2 regions of the Arthrobacter sp. NQ7 genome follow, and region 2 is predicted to be linked to the other one. Evidence: predicted binding sites of a transcription regulator. Region 2 holds the regulator's gene; the other holds the start of a gene.
The links. Region 2 encodes Rex, which represses fermentation and respiration genes when NADH is low (regulators of the CRP and FNR family bind a similar motif). Its sites were predicted from a motif close to CTTGTGAANNNNTTCACAAG; they were not measured.
Positions count from the first base shown of each region.

Region 1: a site for Rex is predicted at 2,920-2,939, ahead of PUN71_RS12835 (queuosine precursor transporter). Genes of this name have one in related genera too.

Region 1 covers NZ_JARFXU020000011.1:31,094-38,794, reverse strand. Annotated here, with positions in the region: gene PUN71_RS12855 (pyruvate dehydrogenase) at 1-208, shown strand, start outside; gene PUN71_RS12850 (hydroxymethylpyrimidine/phosphomethylpyrimidine kinase) at 345-1,202, opposite strand; gene PUN71_RS12845 (TIGR01777 family oxidoreductase) at 1,314-2,225, opposite strand; gene PUN71_RS12840 (TetR/AcrR family transcriptional regulator) at 2,247-2,909, opposite strand; gene PUN71_RS12835 (queuosine precursor transporter) at 3,100-3,861, shown strand; gene PUN71_RS12830 (dienelactone hydrolase family protein) at 3,932-4,681, opposite strand; gene tgt (tRNA guanosine(34) transglycosylase Tgt) at 4,717-6,003, opposite strand; gene PUN71_RS12820 (SRPBCC family protein) at 6,054-6,782, opposite strand; gene PUN71_RS12815 (DUF6707 family protein) at 6,855-7,701, opposite strand, start outside.
Region 2 covers NZ_JARFXU020000001.1:120,646-128,346, reverse strand. Annotated here, with positions in the region: gene resB (cytochrome c biogenesis protein ResB) at 1-628, opposite strand, end outside; gene PUN71_RS00565 (cytochrome c biogenesis CcdA family protein) at 628-1,383, opposite strand; gene PUN71_RS00560 (TlpA family protein disulfide reductase) at 1,397-1,957, opposite strand; gene PUN71_RS00555 (histidine phosphatase family protein) at 2,011-2,691, opposite strand; gene PUN71_RS00550 (YceI family protein) at 2,903-3,451, shown strand; gene PUN71_RS00545 (Yip1 family protein) at 3,660-4,523, shown strand; gene PUN71_RS00540 (redox-sensing transcriptional repressor Rex) at 4,651-5,355, opposite strand; gene PUN71_RS00535 (glutaredoxin family protein) at 5,366-5,620, opposite strand; gene PUN71_RS00530 (HAD family hydrolase) at 5,699-6,517, shown strand; gene PUN71_RS00525 (30S ribosomal protein bS22) at 6,627-6,725, opposite strand; gene PUN71_RS00520 (helix-turn-helix domain-containing protein) at 6,877-7,089, opposite strand; gene PUN71_RS00515 (3-deoxy-7-phosphoheptulonate synthase) at 7,234-7,701, opposite strand, start outside.

The DNA of each region.
Region 1 (7,701 bases), on a different contig from region 2:
ATCGGCCTACCGGGAGGCGTTTGCGCACCCCGGCCCGTCACTGGTGGAGCTGATCACCGATCCCAAGGCGCTGTCCATCCCGCCGAAGATCTCCGGCTCGCAGGTGATCGGCTTCGCCACCGCCATGTCCAAGGTGGTCCTCAACCGCGGCGCGGGCGAGGCTGTGAGCATGGCCCGCAGCAATCTGCGCAACATTCCGCGGCGCTGACCGGGTCCAGACCCGCCATGAGATACTGCCCTTAAATCCGGAACGCGTCTGCATAAAGTGCAGACGCGTTCCGGATTTTTCGGCGAAAAGTGATGGGGCGTTTGGGTTTTAGGGCCAAAACGTGATGGGGGATTGGTCAGCGGGCGCCGCCCTGCCACAGGGCATCGAACGGGGCGCCGGAGGCCACGCGGTTGCGGATGCCGGCGGTGACAAAGTCTTTGGCGGTCCGTGCAGCCTCCAGCGGGCTGGCTCCCTTGGCGAGCTCCGCCGTCACCGCTGCGGCCAGCGAGCAGCCGGCACCCGAGACGGCAACTTCGCCCACCTTCGGGGCGCGAAGGACTTCCAGGGTGTCGCCGTCGAAGAAGACGTCGACGGCGTCCGGGCCTTCCAGCCGCACCCCACCCTTGGCAAGAACTGCCGCGCCGCTGAGCTCGTGGATGCGGACGGCGGCGGCCTTGAGGGATTCGACGTCGGTGATCTCCAGGCCGGACAGTGATTCCGCCTCGAAGTGGTTGGGCGTGACAAAGGTGGCCAGGGGAAGGATCTGGGCCTTCAGGGCCTGGTCCGTGTCCAGCGCGTGCCCCGGCTCCTGGCCCTTGCAGATCAGCACCGGGTCCAGGACAACGTTGGCGAAGCTGTTCTCCTGCAGGGCGGACGCCACCGTGCTGATCGTGGCGGGGCTGCCCAGCATGCCGATCTTCACGGTGTCCAGGGCGGAAGGCGCGCCCGACGCCGGACCGTACGCCGCCGTCGTCGCCTCCAGCTGGTCTGCAATCACCTGCTGGTCCACCGGCACGAACCGGTGGTTCCAGCTGTCCTTCGGGTCGAACGAGACAATGCACGTGAGGTTGGCAATGCCGAAGACACCGAGTTCCTGGAAGGTCTTCAGGTCGGCCTGGGCTCCGGCGCCACCGGTGGCTTCGGAGCCTGCGATGGTGAGGACGACGGCGGGGCCGGCGGCGGACAGCGTTGCGTCAGTGGAAGCGGAAGTCATGGGCCCATCCTGCCACCCGCCGTCGGACGCCTGCCATGTGGCGGCGTACAGCGGATGACGGACCGCGGTGTTCAGGACCACAAGGGGCGGACGCCGGGAGCGGTGCCCGCGTCAGGCCCGGCCTTTGGCGATCTGCAGCAGTGCCCGTCCCAGCTCCGGCTGGCTGTAGACAAAGCCCGCGTCCAGGAGTTTCTGCGGCTGCACCCACCGGGACTTGAACACCAGTTCGGTTTCGGTGCGGATCAGGACCGCTCCGGCGCGGAGCAGCCACGCAGGAGTCGGCAGCCCAAAGCGGGCGCCATACGCCCGGCGCACCAGCCGCATCAGGTCCCGGTTGGACACCACATCCGGCGACGCCACATTGACAGGCCCGGTGACGTCGGTCCGCGCGTGCAGGAAACGGATGCTGCGGTACAGGTCCTCCACATGGATCCAGCTGAATTTCTGGGTGCCGTCGCCCATGTGGCCGCCCAGCCCCAGCCGCGCCAGGTTGGCGAAGGGCTGGAGCGCACCACCGCCGCGGCCCAGGACGATGGCGATCCGCAGCGGGATCTTCCGGGTTCCGGGGGTATCGGCCGCCTCCAGGGCTGCCTCCCACGCCTTGGCGACGCCCACCGAGAATCCGCTTCCCAGCTCGCCGCCGGCCTCGGACTGCGGCCGGTCCCGCGCGTCACGGTAGATGGTGCCCGTGCTGGCGTTGAGCCAGGTCGACGGCGGTTCCTGGCAGCGTGCGATGGCCCGGCCGAGTGCCTGGGTTGTGGCCACCCTGGACTCCAGGATCGCGGCCTTGTTCCGGTCGTTGTAGCGGCAGGAAACGGAGCGTCCGGCGAGGTTCACCACCAGGGAAGCGCCGTCAAGCACCCGCTGCATGCCGCCGTCGTCGTCCCAGCCGGCGGAGGAGCCGCCGTTCCCCTTCCGTCCGATGGTGCGCACGGTCCAGCCGTCCTGCTCGAAGCGCCGGGCGAGGTAGCTGCCGATGAAGCCCGAGGCGCCTGCCACCACAACCGTTTTTGCCCTGCCCATGTCTTCCCCCATTGTTCGTATTTACTGTCCGCCGCGGATGCTGCGGCTCAGGCCCAGGACGTCGTCGAGGACCTTGCTGACACCCGGGATGCGGGCCAGCGCGAGTCCCCGGGCGATCAGCGGCGCCGCGCCGTCCACCAGCCTCCTGGTCCGTTGCTGCCCTTCCGAGCTGTCGTAGACCCAGAAGAGGGTGATGCCCATGTAGCAGAGCCACAGCAGTTCCGGCAGGTCGGCCCGCAGTTTCTTCGGCACCGCCGGCCGGGCCCCCTCAACCGCGGTCCTGAAGGTGGCCAGGGAGGCTTCCCGGGCGGACGTGGAGTTCGCCGAGAACGGATTCACGGGGGAGGTGGGCCTGATGGCCGTGGCCACAAAGTCGGACCCAAACCGGTGGTACGGCGCCATGACGTCGAGTCCTGTGTGGAGGACGGCCCGAAGCCGGTCGGCCAGTCCGCTTGCCTCCAGCAGGGCATTGGCGGCCAGGCCGGCATGCTCTGCCTGCACCTGGACGTACAGCTCATGGACCAGGTCGTCCTTGGAGGCGAAGTAGTAGTAGGCGTTTCCCACGGACACGCCTGCCTCAGCGGCGATGCCCCGCATGGTGGTCTTTTCGAACCCGATCTCACGGAACATGCGCAGGGCGGCCTCCGCCACCTTCTGCCTGGTCTGCTCACTCTTGGCGGCCATGGTTCCCCGATTCTTGAACGTGTTCAAAATCAGTGTGGCACACATAGTTGAACATGTTCAATTCCTGGCTTCCGGGGCAGCCGGCACGAAATCAGCCGGCCACAGCGGCAATGGAAGAATGGCCTGAGTGCTAATACAACCGGCCGCCCCGTTCCGGGCGCCGGCCAACCACTCCTGAATGGATGCCTTTATGTCCCCTGCCTCCGGCCACAGTGCCGCGCCCGAAACCGTCCACGCAGCTGACCCTGACTCCGGTGTCCGGTTCGCCGCCGTCGGCTCGCCCTTTTTTGGAATCATGCTGGCGTCCATGGCGGTGGTGCTGATCCTGTCCAACATCGGGGCGTCCAAAGGGGTGGCTTTCGGCCCGATCGTCACCGACGGTGGCTTCTTCCTCTTCCCGCTCGCCTACATCCTGGGTGACGTGATCAGCGAGGTCTACGGCTTCAAGGTGGCCCGCAAAGCCATCTTCACCACCTTCGCGCTGTCCGTCTTCGCGTCCCTTTGCTACTGGGTGGTCATCGCCCTGCCGGGCTTCGACGACGAGTACGGTGCTGCGAAGCAGTCGGCGCTGGAGGGCGCGCTGGGTCCCGTGCCGCAGATCGTGTTGGCGTCACTGCTGGCATTCCTGGCCGGGCAGACCATTAACTCCTGGATCCTGGTCCGGATGAAGGCCCGCACTGGCGAGAAGTCGTTGTGGGCCCGCCTGATGGGCTCCGCCGGCGCCGGCGAGTTCGTGGACACGCTGATCTTCTGCAGCATCGCGGCATCCGTCATCGGCATCGCGGACCTGGGAAGCTTCGTGAACTACGTGGTGGTGGGCTTCGTGTACAAGACGTTGGTGGAGTTCCTGTTCGTTCCCATCACGTCGCTGGCCATCAACTGGGTCAAGAAGCGCGAGCCCAGTTACGGCGTCCCGGGCCGGGCCGCGGCAGCGGCGGCAAACGCCGCGTAGCTGCCGCCCGGCGCCGTCCCTTCTGGCTGCTGATCGCCCGGCAGCCCTGGTTCGGCGGCGGGAGGCCGGCTTAGGCCTTCAGCGTCCCGTCCAGGAGGTCCCGCAGTTCCGTGAAGTGCCGCTCCGTTGCTTCCGGGTGGAAGGCAGACGTGTCCGCCATGGTGTAGCCGTGCGGTGCGCCGTCGTAAATGCCGTTGGAAGCCTCCAGCCCTGCGGCCTGCAGCGCGTCGCCCAGCCGGGCGACGGCGTCGGGGGCCATGCTCCGGTCGTGGTCCGCGTGGCCGAACACGAACCTCGCGCGGGCCTTCCCCAGGTCCAGGTGCGGACTGTCCGGGTCTTCGGTGGCGAGGCCGCCGCCGTGGAAGCCGCCGCAGGCAGCCACCACGTCCGGGTGGGATGTTGCGGTGCGGACCGCGAGCCTGGCGCCCATGCAGTAGCCCACGGTGCCGATGGGACCGGGCGCGACGCCGTCGAGCGCTGCCAGTGCCGAAACCCAGGCATCGATGTCCGGCAGGGCCTTGTCCGGGGTCAGGCGGCCGACCCGCGGGAACGCAGCCTTGCCGGCGGCTTCACGGCCTTCCTGGGTGGTCATGTCAGCTGCGGGAGCGAGCTCGGCGGCCGTTCCTTCGCGGTAGAAAACGTTGGGCGCCAGCACCACATAACCCCAGTCCGCGATGCGCTGGGCCATGTCCTGGATGCGGGGGCGCAGGCCGAAGGCATCCATGTACAGGAGGACGCCGGGAAACGGGCCGGTACCGGTGGACGGGCGGGCGACAAGGGCTTCGGCAGGGCCTGCAGCGGCCTGGATTTCGATGAGCATTGGGTCAGGATAGCGGAGGCACCCGGGAGCAGCGGTCAGGAGTAATACCGGCCCAGGGTTTCGGCCTTGAAGTCAAAGAACGTGCCGGACTCGATGGCCAGCCGGGCGTCGTCCACCATCTTCACCACGAACCGTTCGTTGTGGATGGAGATCAGGGTGGCGGACAGCATCTCCTTGGCCTTGAACAGGTGGTGGATGTAGGCCCGGGAGTAGTTGGTGCAGGCGTAGCAGTCGCAGCCGTCCTGGAGCGGGCCGAAATCGCGCTTGTATTTGGCTCCGGAGAGGTTGAACCGGCCGTACGGGGTGTAGAAGGCGGAGTTGCGGGCCACCCGGGTGGGGGAAACGCAGTCGAAGGTATCGGCACCGTTTTCGATGGCAGTGAAAATGTCGTCCGGCTCGGAAATGCCCAGCAGGTGCCGCGGCTTGTCTTCCGGGAGTTGCTCGTTGCACCAGCGCACGATGGTGCCCAGGTTCTCCTTCTCCAGTGCCCCGCCGATGCCAAACCCGTCGAACGGCATGGCGCCGAGGTCGCGGCAGGCCTTCCGGCGCAGGTCCTCGTACTGCGCCCCCTGGATCACGCCGAACAGCGCCTGGTACGGCTTGGCCGCCCGTTCCCCGGTCAGGCGGAAATGCTCCGCGATGCACCGCTCTGCCCACAGCCGGGTGCGCTCCAGGGATTCCTCCTGGTAGCGCCGGGAGTTCTGCAGGGTGGTGAGCTCGTCGAACGCGAACATGATGTCCGCGCCGATCTGGTGCTGGACCCGCATGGAAATCTCGGGCGAGAAGCGGTGGCGGTCCCCGTTCAGGTGGGACTTGAACCAGACACCGTCGTCATCGATGTGCGCCAGGCGTTCCTTGCCGGGGGCAACGGCGTCGTCCGGGCCGGAGGCGTCCACCGATTTCATGTCGATGACCTTCTTGAACCCGGACCCAAGGCTCATCACCTGGAACCCGCCGGAGTCCGTGAAGGTAGGGCCGGGCCAGTTCATGAACCTGCCCAGGCCGCCGGCTTCGTCCAGGATGTCCGGTCCGGGCTGCAGGTACAGGTGGTACGCGTTGGCCAGCAGGGCCTGGGCACCCAGGTCCGCCATGGATTCCGGGAGCACGGCCTTCACGGTGGCCTTGGTGCCGACGGCGATGAACGCCGGCGTCTGGATGTCACCATGGGGGGTGGTGATGGTGCCGGTCCGGCCCAGGAACCCGCCGCCGTTGCCGGCCACTTGCGCGTCCGTGGGCGGGTTGGACTCCGCCAGGCGCGTGCCCACCGTGAAGGAAAACTGTGACCGGGTATCAGGCAGGGCGAAGGCGGGGTTGGCTGGCACGCTACCAGTGTGCCAGCAAACCCGGGCGCCCTAACAAACCAGCGGGGCCCTCAGCTCGCCGGGTCCGACTCCGGATAGTTGCTGGACCGCCAGGAATCCCAGGACGACCTGATGGCCTCCAGCGCGCCCGCACCAAGGTCGTAGGTGGAAGCGATCACCAGCGAACCTTCGCCTTCGGCCCGGACATCCTTGATGGCCGGATGGTCGGCCACCACCAGCAGTCCCTCGCCGTGCTCGGCGTAGCCGTGGACCGTCAGTCCCACCTGGTGGCTGGTCCGGAACCAGACCTTCCCGCTGATCTCCTCACCGGTGTCCAGCGTTACCTGGTACGGCTCGCCGGGCGCAGGAAGGCTGGCAAGCCCCAGCTTTTCAATCGCGGAGCCCTTCCCGTCCGTCAGGTGCAGGAACAGGGTGTGGCGCTTGCCGTGAGGGTGGCGTTCCAGGGCGAAGCGGAGCTGCTGCAGGAAGGTCAGCCACCCCTGGGTGATGTCCTCATCCCAGGCCGCCCACTCCGAATCATGGTCCAGCGCCCCGCGGGTGACACTGACCCGGGTTCCTTCGGGCACCGGGTGGAGTTCAAACGTGTCCCCGCCGTGCACGGTGAGCCTGGTGTGGTCCGCGGATTCCTCCACGTCGCTGGAGAAGTAGATCTCCTTGATCTCGGATTCCAGGTCCTCGGCCTGCCAGCCGTGCCACTGTGCCACCTTGGACGGTTCGCGCAGCATGGTCCAGACCTGCGGCGCGTCGGCGTTGATCACTACGCTGAGATTGTTCGTCATAGCCCCGAATGTACGCCCCGGACAGGGGCCCGGGTAGGGGGAAATTCCCGTATGGGGACGGCGCCCGGGAGGTCAGGCGCGGACCGCCTCCAGCTCATTGCTGATGCGGCGCTCCAGTTCGGACATCCCGATGGTCTCCGAGCCCCCGTGGGCCCGCAGGAACAGCAGGGATTCGAGCCGCAGCAGCCGCCATTCGCGTTCGGCGTCATGGTTGGAGTTGTCGATCGAGCGGAAGATTTCCTTGTCGTACAGGTTGGGCTCGTTGAGCGAGCGCTGCCGCACCTTGGCGGCCATCCGCGCCTTGAACGGGTCCGTTTCCTGGTTCTCCGGGGTGCGGATCAGTTTTTCGTACACTTCCGCGCGTTCATACTGGCCATCCTGCCGGCAGATGTAGCTGGCCAGCGCCAGGGCCGCCTCCACCGAGCTCCAGCGGCCCGGGTTGCCGTCGTAGGGCAGCACCGTGAGGAGGTCCGCCACCGAGAGGGCGCCGTCCGGGTCCTTGAGCGTGATGAACAGTTCGTGTGCCAGGTCGCTAAGGTCCTTCAGGCAGCTTCCGGACTTGAAATTGACGCCCTTGGACAGCCGGTCCGCCAGGAGCAGGACACCCTCGGCATCCGGGTGTGCCTCGGCGGCGGCTTCCACTACGGATTCGGGAGTGCCGGCCGGTGCCGGGATGAGCGCAAGTTCGTCGTCGCTGGGCCCGGTCACCGCAGGCGGGACCGGCGGCAGCGGAGGTACGACGACGGCGGGCGCCACGGCGGTCGGCCCTGTCCCGCCGCCGGACTGCTCCTGCCCCCTGTCGTTGGGTGCGGCGGTTTCCGCGCGAGGGGCGGCCTCCGGAAGGGTGGCCGGCAGCGGAAGCTGGGTGACGTCGTCGTGCGTTCCCTCCACGACCGTGACCGTGGTGCCGACGGCGACC
Region 2 (7,701 bases):
GCACCCCGATCAGCGAGGTGTGGAAGACAAGGTTCCCCACCTCCTTCAGGAAGCCGCGTTCGGCACCCAGGGACGGCAGGGCGCCGTCGGCATCCCTGACCTCCACCCGGTAGCCGCGCTTGCGCAACAGCCCCGCCGCGTTGTTGATGGCGTCCGAGGCCGGGATCCCGGCGTCGGACGGGATCACCAGGGTGCCGTATTCGGGCAGCCGGGACAGGCGCTGCGGGGTACGCGGCGGCTGGGAGCGCATGGCCTTGTAATGGGCGATGGCGCGCGGAACCACGCAGCCGATCAGCGAAATGAACAGCAGCAGGTAGATGGCGGAGAACCACACCGAGGAGTAGACGTCGTAGAGCTGGAGGGTGTCCAGCAGCTTTCCGTAGTCTGGGTGGTCCTTGATGTATTGGGTGACAGTGGCCGGATTCGCGGGCCGCTGCGGGAACAGCGAGCCGGGCACGGCGGCGACGGCGAGGAGCAGCAGGAGGAACAGCGCGGTGCGCATGCTGGTCAGCTGGGTCCAGGCCCACCGCAGCATGCCCCTGGGGCCCAGGGCGGGGAGGGCAGCCTGGGCCTTTGCCTCCGCGACGGGGGCGGTTTGCTTCTTCTTTACGTTCACACGCTCGCTCATCAGATCGGCAACTTCACGTCGGTTTGGAACCAGTACTGCAGCCCGGTGACCCAGGCACCCCATACGCCGGTGGCCATCAGCAGGCCCAGCACCACCAGGATCCCGCCGCCGGTCCGCTGGATGGCGAGCCGGTGCCTGCGGAAGAAGGCCATGACGCCCATCCCCCGGCGCAGGGCCAGCGCGATCAGCAGGAACGGAATGCCCAGTCCCAGGCTGTAGACGAAGGCAAGGAAGGCGCCCTTTGCGGCCGAGGACCCTCCGGAGAGGCTCAGCAGCTGGACGGCGGAGTAGGTGGGACCGATGCACGGAGCCCATCCCAGGCCGAAGGTCAGGCCCAGCAGCGGCGCACCCCAGAGCCCGGCGGGCGGCTTGGCATGGATCTTCGCGTCCCGCTGCAGCCAGCTGAAGCCGCCCATGAAGACGATGCCCATGATGATGACCAGGACGCCCAGCAGCTGCGTGATCCAGGCGTTCTGGCTGCCGGTGATCAGGGTGCCCAGCTGGCCGAACGCGCCGCCGAGCAGGACGAAGATCACGGAGAAGCCAAGGACGAACAGCCCGATCCCGGCCAGCATCCGGCCGCGTTTTTGCTTCTGCAGGTCCACCCCGCTCAGCCCTGTGACGTAGCCCAGGTATCCGGGGACCAGGGGAAGGACGCAGGGGGAAAGGAACGACACCAGTCCGGCGAGCAGCGCCACCGGAATGGCCAGCAGGATGGAGCCGCTGAGGATGGCTTCGGCGAAGGGGCTGTTCACGGTGGCGGCCGCCCTACTCCGCCACGGCGGCAGTGATAAGGGCTTTCAGGGTGCCCTTTTCGATCTCGCCGAGGACGCGGGAGGCCACCCGCCCCTGCTTGTCCAGGACCAGGGTGGTGGGCACGGCACCGGGGGGCACCAGGCCGGACACGGACAGCAGGACGCCGCCGTCCTTGTCGTCAAAGCTGGGGTAGGTCAGGTTGAACGTCTTCTCGAATGCCTCGGCCGTGGGCTTCTCGTCCCGGAGGTTGACGCCGAAGAACTGCACTCCCTGGTCCTTGAACTCCTGGTGCAGCGCTTCGAGGAGTGGCGCTTCCACCCGGCAGGGCGCACAGGCGGCGAACCAGAAGTTCAGGACGCTCACCTTGCCCTGGAAGTCGGCAGGGGTTACGGCGGTGCCGTCGAAGAGGGTGCCCTGGATCTGCACGGCTTCCTTGCGGTCTCCGGCGGCGAACTCCGTGACGGAGCCGTCACCGGCAACATAGTTCTTGTTGTCCCCCGCCTTGGCCTGCTTGGCCAGTGCATCCTCCTGGGCACAGCCGGACAGGCCAAGGGTCAGCGCGGTCAGGGCCATGCCGCCGGCGGCCAGCAGGCCACGGCGGGAGGGAAGGTTGTGATAGCTCACTGCTAGGCTCCAGGGGTGCTGGCGGCACCGGGAAGAAGGGATGCCGCGGGTTCGTTGTACTCGACCCGCAGCAGCGAGCCGTCGTCAGCGAACACCAGGGACGTAACGGATGTCAGGGTGCACTCGCGCTTGCGCGGGTCATGCCAGAGGGGCCGGCCTTCCGCGCTCAGCCGTGCCGCCCAGATCGGCAACTGATGGCTCACCAGGATGGCTTCGGGACCGCCGGCGCCAAAATCGCCGTCGGCCAGCTCAATCGCCCGCAGCCGCGCATCCCGCGCAGCCTCAGCCATCCTCGCCGCCTGCCGCTTGTAGGGTTCCCCCCAGGACGGGCGCAGGGGGTTGACCAGGTGCGGCCAGTGCCTGGGCCGGCGCAGTTCCGCCTGGGTGACCCGCATGCCCTCGAAGTAGTTTTCCGCCTCGATGATCCGCTGGTCAGTATGGACGGCCAGGTGCAGGGCTTCCGACGTCGGACGCGCGGTTTCCTGTGCACGCTCCAGCGGGGAGGCGGCCAGGTAGGTGATCCGGGCACCGTGCGCGGCACGCTGCCGGAAGTGCTCGGCGAGCGTCCGCGCCATCTCCTGCCCCAGCTCGGAGAGGTGGAATTCGGGAAGCCGCCCATAGAGCACGCCGTCGGGATTATGGACCTCGCCGTGGCGGAGCAGATGGACAGTGGCTTGGGGCATGTTTACCAGTTTCTCAAAGATGGCGTGCGATCCGAAATCATCGCAGCTGCTTTCTACAAAGAGTAGAACTCAAGTTTTTGAAGAAATGTTCCGAAGCCGGGAACAAAACATGCAAACGCATGTTTATACTGGATGCAGCAAGATAGTTGAGACTTCAACTGATGAAGCTTCAACAGCATGGCAACCGATACATATTCAAAGGAGCAACATCATGGCACTTCCCGCAGACGTCACCACCGGCACCTGGACCCTGGACAACTCGCACAGCGAAATCGGGTTCACCGTCCGCCACGCAGGCATCAGCAAGGTACGGGGCCAGTTCACCGAGGCCGCCGCCACCCTCGACCTCGCAGAAGACGTGGCCGCTTCCCGGATCAACGCAACCATCAAGACCGCCAGCTTCGACTCCGGCGATGCCAACCGCGACGGCCACGTCAAGGGCGAAGACTTCTTCGACGTGGAGAAGTTCCCGGAGATCTCCTTCGTCTCCAACGGCCTGGTGGCCAAGGGCAACAGCTACGAGCTCACCGGCGACCTGACCATCAAGGGCGTCACCCGCCCGGTCACCCTGGAAACCGAGTTCAACGGCGTTGCCGTGGACCCCTTCGGCAACACGCGCGCCGGCGTCTCCGCCGAGACCACCATCAGCCGCAAGGACTTCGGCCTCACCTGGAACGCCGTGCTGGAAACCGGCGGCGTGCTGGTCAGCGACAAGGTTGCCATCAACCTGGAGCTGGCGTTCATCGCCCCCGCAGCATAATGACCCTTCCCGGGCATACCCCGGCGCCAAGCCTGCAATGCTTGGCGCCGGGGTCCGCTGTTTAAGGGCAACCACCTGCGCGGATACCGGACGAATTATCCACAACGCTGCCCGCCGGGGGTACGGTGGACCTAAGCCATGCTGGGGGGAAGGCAGAGGACCGATTCCCGGCAGCCTACCTGGATCCCGACCTGCAGAAGGAACGCCCATGAGTACTCCTCCCGTCCCACCCCCCGCGCCCCAAGATCCGCACTCCGGCAACGGCCAAACGGGGAATGACCCGGCCGGAACCGGCGAGCCCGGAAGCCAGCAGCAGCCCGGGTCCCAGCCCCGCTACGGCCAAAACGCGCCGCAATATGGCCAGAACGCACCGCAGTATGGCCAGAACCAGCCCCCGTACGGACAGAACCAGCCGCCGGCGCCGCCGCAATACGGCCAGAACGCGCCCCAGTACGGCTCCTCCTACGGGCAGAACGCGCCGCAGGCTCCGGGCTACGGCCAAGGGGCCGGACAATTTGGCCAATCACAGTACGGACAGTCACCCTATGGCCAGTCACCCTACGGCCAGTACCCTTCCGAACAGCCGCAGCCGGCCGGCAGCAACGGCATCCCGCAGCTGGTGAACATCTCCTTCTGGCTGCTGATTGCTTCGGCCGTGATCTTCGTCGTTTCAATGCTTGCCGGCCTGACCCAGCTCGACGACCCGCAGTTCCGGCAGATTTTCGACCAGCAGATGGCGGCCGGTGGGGCCTCGGGAGTCACCTATGACGACATCAAGGGGGTCATCGCCGGCACCCTGATCGTGTTTGCGGTCATCGGTACGGCCCTCTACCTGCTGGTGGCGTTCTTCGTCCGCAAGGGCAGGAACTGGGCCCGGATCCTGGGAACAGTCTTTGCGGCCTTGTCCGTCTTCGGCCTGTTCGGCGTTCCCGGCATCGGAACCATCGGGACCATCCTGGGCATCGCCGCCATTGTGCTGCTGTACCTGCCGGCGGCTGCCCCCTACTTCCGTAAGCAGCAGCCTTTCGCCAACCCGTACTCGGGCGGCTTCGGCAACCCCTACGGACGGTAACCGGCACGTCCACACCAGGCAGGCGGCCCGGGATGCAGCAACGCATCCCGGGCCGCCTGCTTTTAACGGGTCGCGTGACATGCCCGGACCACGCCTGGCCGCCGGCCGCCTGCTCTAAACCCTGCCCCTAGGCTGTCTGCCCGGGGGCCTGGGCGCGCTGGGCGTGGTAAGCCAGGATCTGCAGTTCGGTGGCCATGTCCACCTTGCGCAGGTTGACGCCCTCGGGAACCTGCAGCATGACGGGCGCGAAGCTCAAGACGCTGTGGACGCCGGCTGCCACCACGCGGTCACAGACCCCCTGGGCCACTGCCGCCGGCAGGGCGAGCACCACCATGTTGGCTCCGGTGCGGTGCAGGACCGTTTCGAGGTCGGCCACGTCGCTGACCCGCAGCCACCCCACCTCATTGCCCACCACCATCTGGTCGGCGTCGAAAATCGCCACGACGTCGAAGCCCCGGGATTCGAAGCCGCCGTACCGTGCCAGTGCCTTGCCCAGGTTTCCGGCACCGACGATGGCCACTTTCCAGTCATGGGTCAGCCCCAGCGCGGCGGCGATGTGCCTGCTGAGGTACTGCACCTCGTAGCCCACGCCCCTGGTCCCGTAGGACCCCACGTGGGAGAGGTCCTTGCGGAGCGTTGACGAACTGACGCCGGAGGCTTCCGCCAGGGATTCGGAGGAGACCCGCTCCACGCCCTCGGCCAGCAGCGTGTTCAGGGCCCGGAGGTAAAGCGTCAGCCGTGCCACGGCGGCAGGCGGGATCTGCTTGGCCGCAGTGCCGGCGGCATCCGGAAAGTCCGGCGCGGGCTGGGACGTGGAATCCAAGGACGTCACTGGCGTTCCCCTACCGGGCCATGGCGCGCTGCAGCACGCGTTCCAGCCGGGCCTCGTCGATCTTCCAGAAGTCGCGCTGCACACCATCCACCAGCACCACAGGGATCTCTTCCGCGTAGCGCTCCCGAAGTTCGGGCTGGTTGTCCACCAACTCTTCGCTCCACGTAAGGCCCAGTGAGGCAGTAACGCGCCCGACGGCGTCGCGCGCCTCCTCGCAAAGGTGGCAGTCAGCTTTGGTGACCAGGACGACGCGGGGTGTAGCCATGGCTTAACGGTATCGCCGTTCGCGGCATGCGGGTGACGCCGACGGCGGCAGGCCACCTGATTGACTAGACTCGGGACCATGCCCGAGGAGAAATACGTCGCCGTAGTCACGCGGCCGGCCGTTGCGCCGCAGCCCGCCGAGGCGGCGTTCTTCGACGTGGACAACACCCTGATGCGCGGCGCCAGCCTCTTCCACGTGGCACGGAAGATGCACCAGCGCGGTGCGTTCACGCTGGCCCAGGCGGCCGGCTTCGCCTGGAAGCAGTTCAAGTTCGTGGCCCGCGGGGAAAACATCGACGACGTCCACGCCGTCCGCGATTCGGCCCTGACCCTCGCCGCCGGCATTACCGTCGATGACATCAAGGCGCTCGGTGAAGAGGTTTACGACGAAATGATCGCGTCCCGGATCTGGCCCGGCGCCAAGGCGCTGGCGGAGCAGCACCTCCGGGTGGGGCGCCGCGTCTGGCTGGTGACGGCAACGCCCATCGAGGTGGCCACGGTGATCTCCACCCGCCTGGGACTGACGGGGGCGCTGGGAACGGTGGGGGAAGTTTCCGAGGGCATGTACACGGGCCGGCTGGTGGGCGACATCCTGCATGGCTCGGCCAAGGCCGTGGCCGTGCAGGCCATCGCCGACGAGGAGGACCTGGACCTCAAGCGCTGCTGGGCCTACAGCGACTCCTACAACGACATCCCGTTGCTGTCCCTTGTGGGGCATCCGGTGGCCATCAACCCGGACGCCAAGCTCCGCCGCCACGCCCGCGACCGGAACTGGCCGGTCTACGACTTCCGTGCCGGCCGCCGTGCCGCCACCCTCGGCCTCAAGGCTGCCACCTTCGGTGGAGCCGTCTACGGCCTGTGGAAGGGCTTCGCCCGCATCCGCGGCCCCCGCGGGTAGCCGCTCCCCCTCGGCCACGGAAAGGCCCGGACAAACGAGAAAGCCCAGACAAACGAAAATGCCCGCCGCCTGGAAGGCGACGGGCATGTCCACGCTGCTGGAAGTATTGCTACTTCTTGTTGCGGCGCTGGTGACGGGTCTTGCGAAGCAGCTTGCGGTGCTTCTTCTTGGCCATACGCTTGCGACGCTTCTTAATAACTGAACCCACGAAAGTTCCTTACAAACTAGATGCAGTACCTGTCTGATGGAGAATGTCCGTGGACAAAGCTACGAACTGAACAACTGACAGATTCTTACAATGACGTAAAACGTTCCTTAACAGGGTACCGCCTATCGGGAGCGGCTCAGGACAAGCCCTCTCAGGCGGTCTCGGTGTGGCCGTCCACCACAGCACCCTTGAGATACTGCTCGACGGCGTTTTCGGGGACGCGATAGGAGCGGCCAAAGCGCACTGCCGGCATTTCGCCGGAATGCACCAGCCGGTAAACAGTCATTTTGGAGACTCGCATGACCTCGGCTACTTCAGCCACGGTCAGGAACTTCGCGTTGGAGAAGTTCTGTTCTGCCGACATTTCCCTATATTCCTTTGCTGACGGATGGACAACAGTGACCCCAGGTACGTGCCAATGCGGTGTTCCGATGCTGAGCCATCCACCAACCACCTAAGAAGATACTCTAGATGTTCATGTGGCAGATGTGAAAGTAGGTAAAACCCCCTATTTCGACTGCCGCCGCTGCGCCGCCGATGCCGCCAGCTGTTCCAGGACGGAGGCGGAAACCTCCCAGTCCATGCACGCATCCGTAACGCTCTGGCCGTACACCAGTGCAGACCGCCCGGCGGCGTGCTCCGCGACGTCCAAGTTCTGGGCTCCGCCCACCAGGAAGCTTTCCAGCATGACACCGGCAACGGCGTGCGCGGCAGCACCGCCGTCCTCAAGCTGGGCACCGATTTCGAGGGCAACCTCTGCCTGCCGGTGGTGGCTCTTGCCGCTGTTGGCGTGGCTCGCGTCCACGATCAGGCGTGGGTTGAGTCCCTTGCCGGCCAGTTCGCCGGAGGCGCGTTCGACGTCGTCCGCGGAGTAGTTGGGTCCCTTCCGTCCGCCGCGGAGGATGACATGGGTGTCGGGGTTTCCTGCGGTTGATACCAGTGCGGCCCGGCCGTCGCCGTCGATCCCCAGGAACGC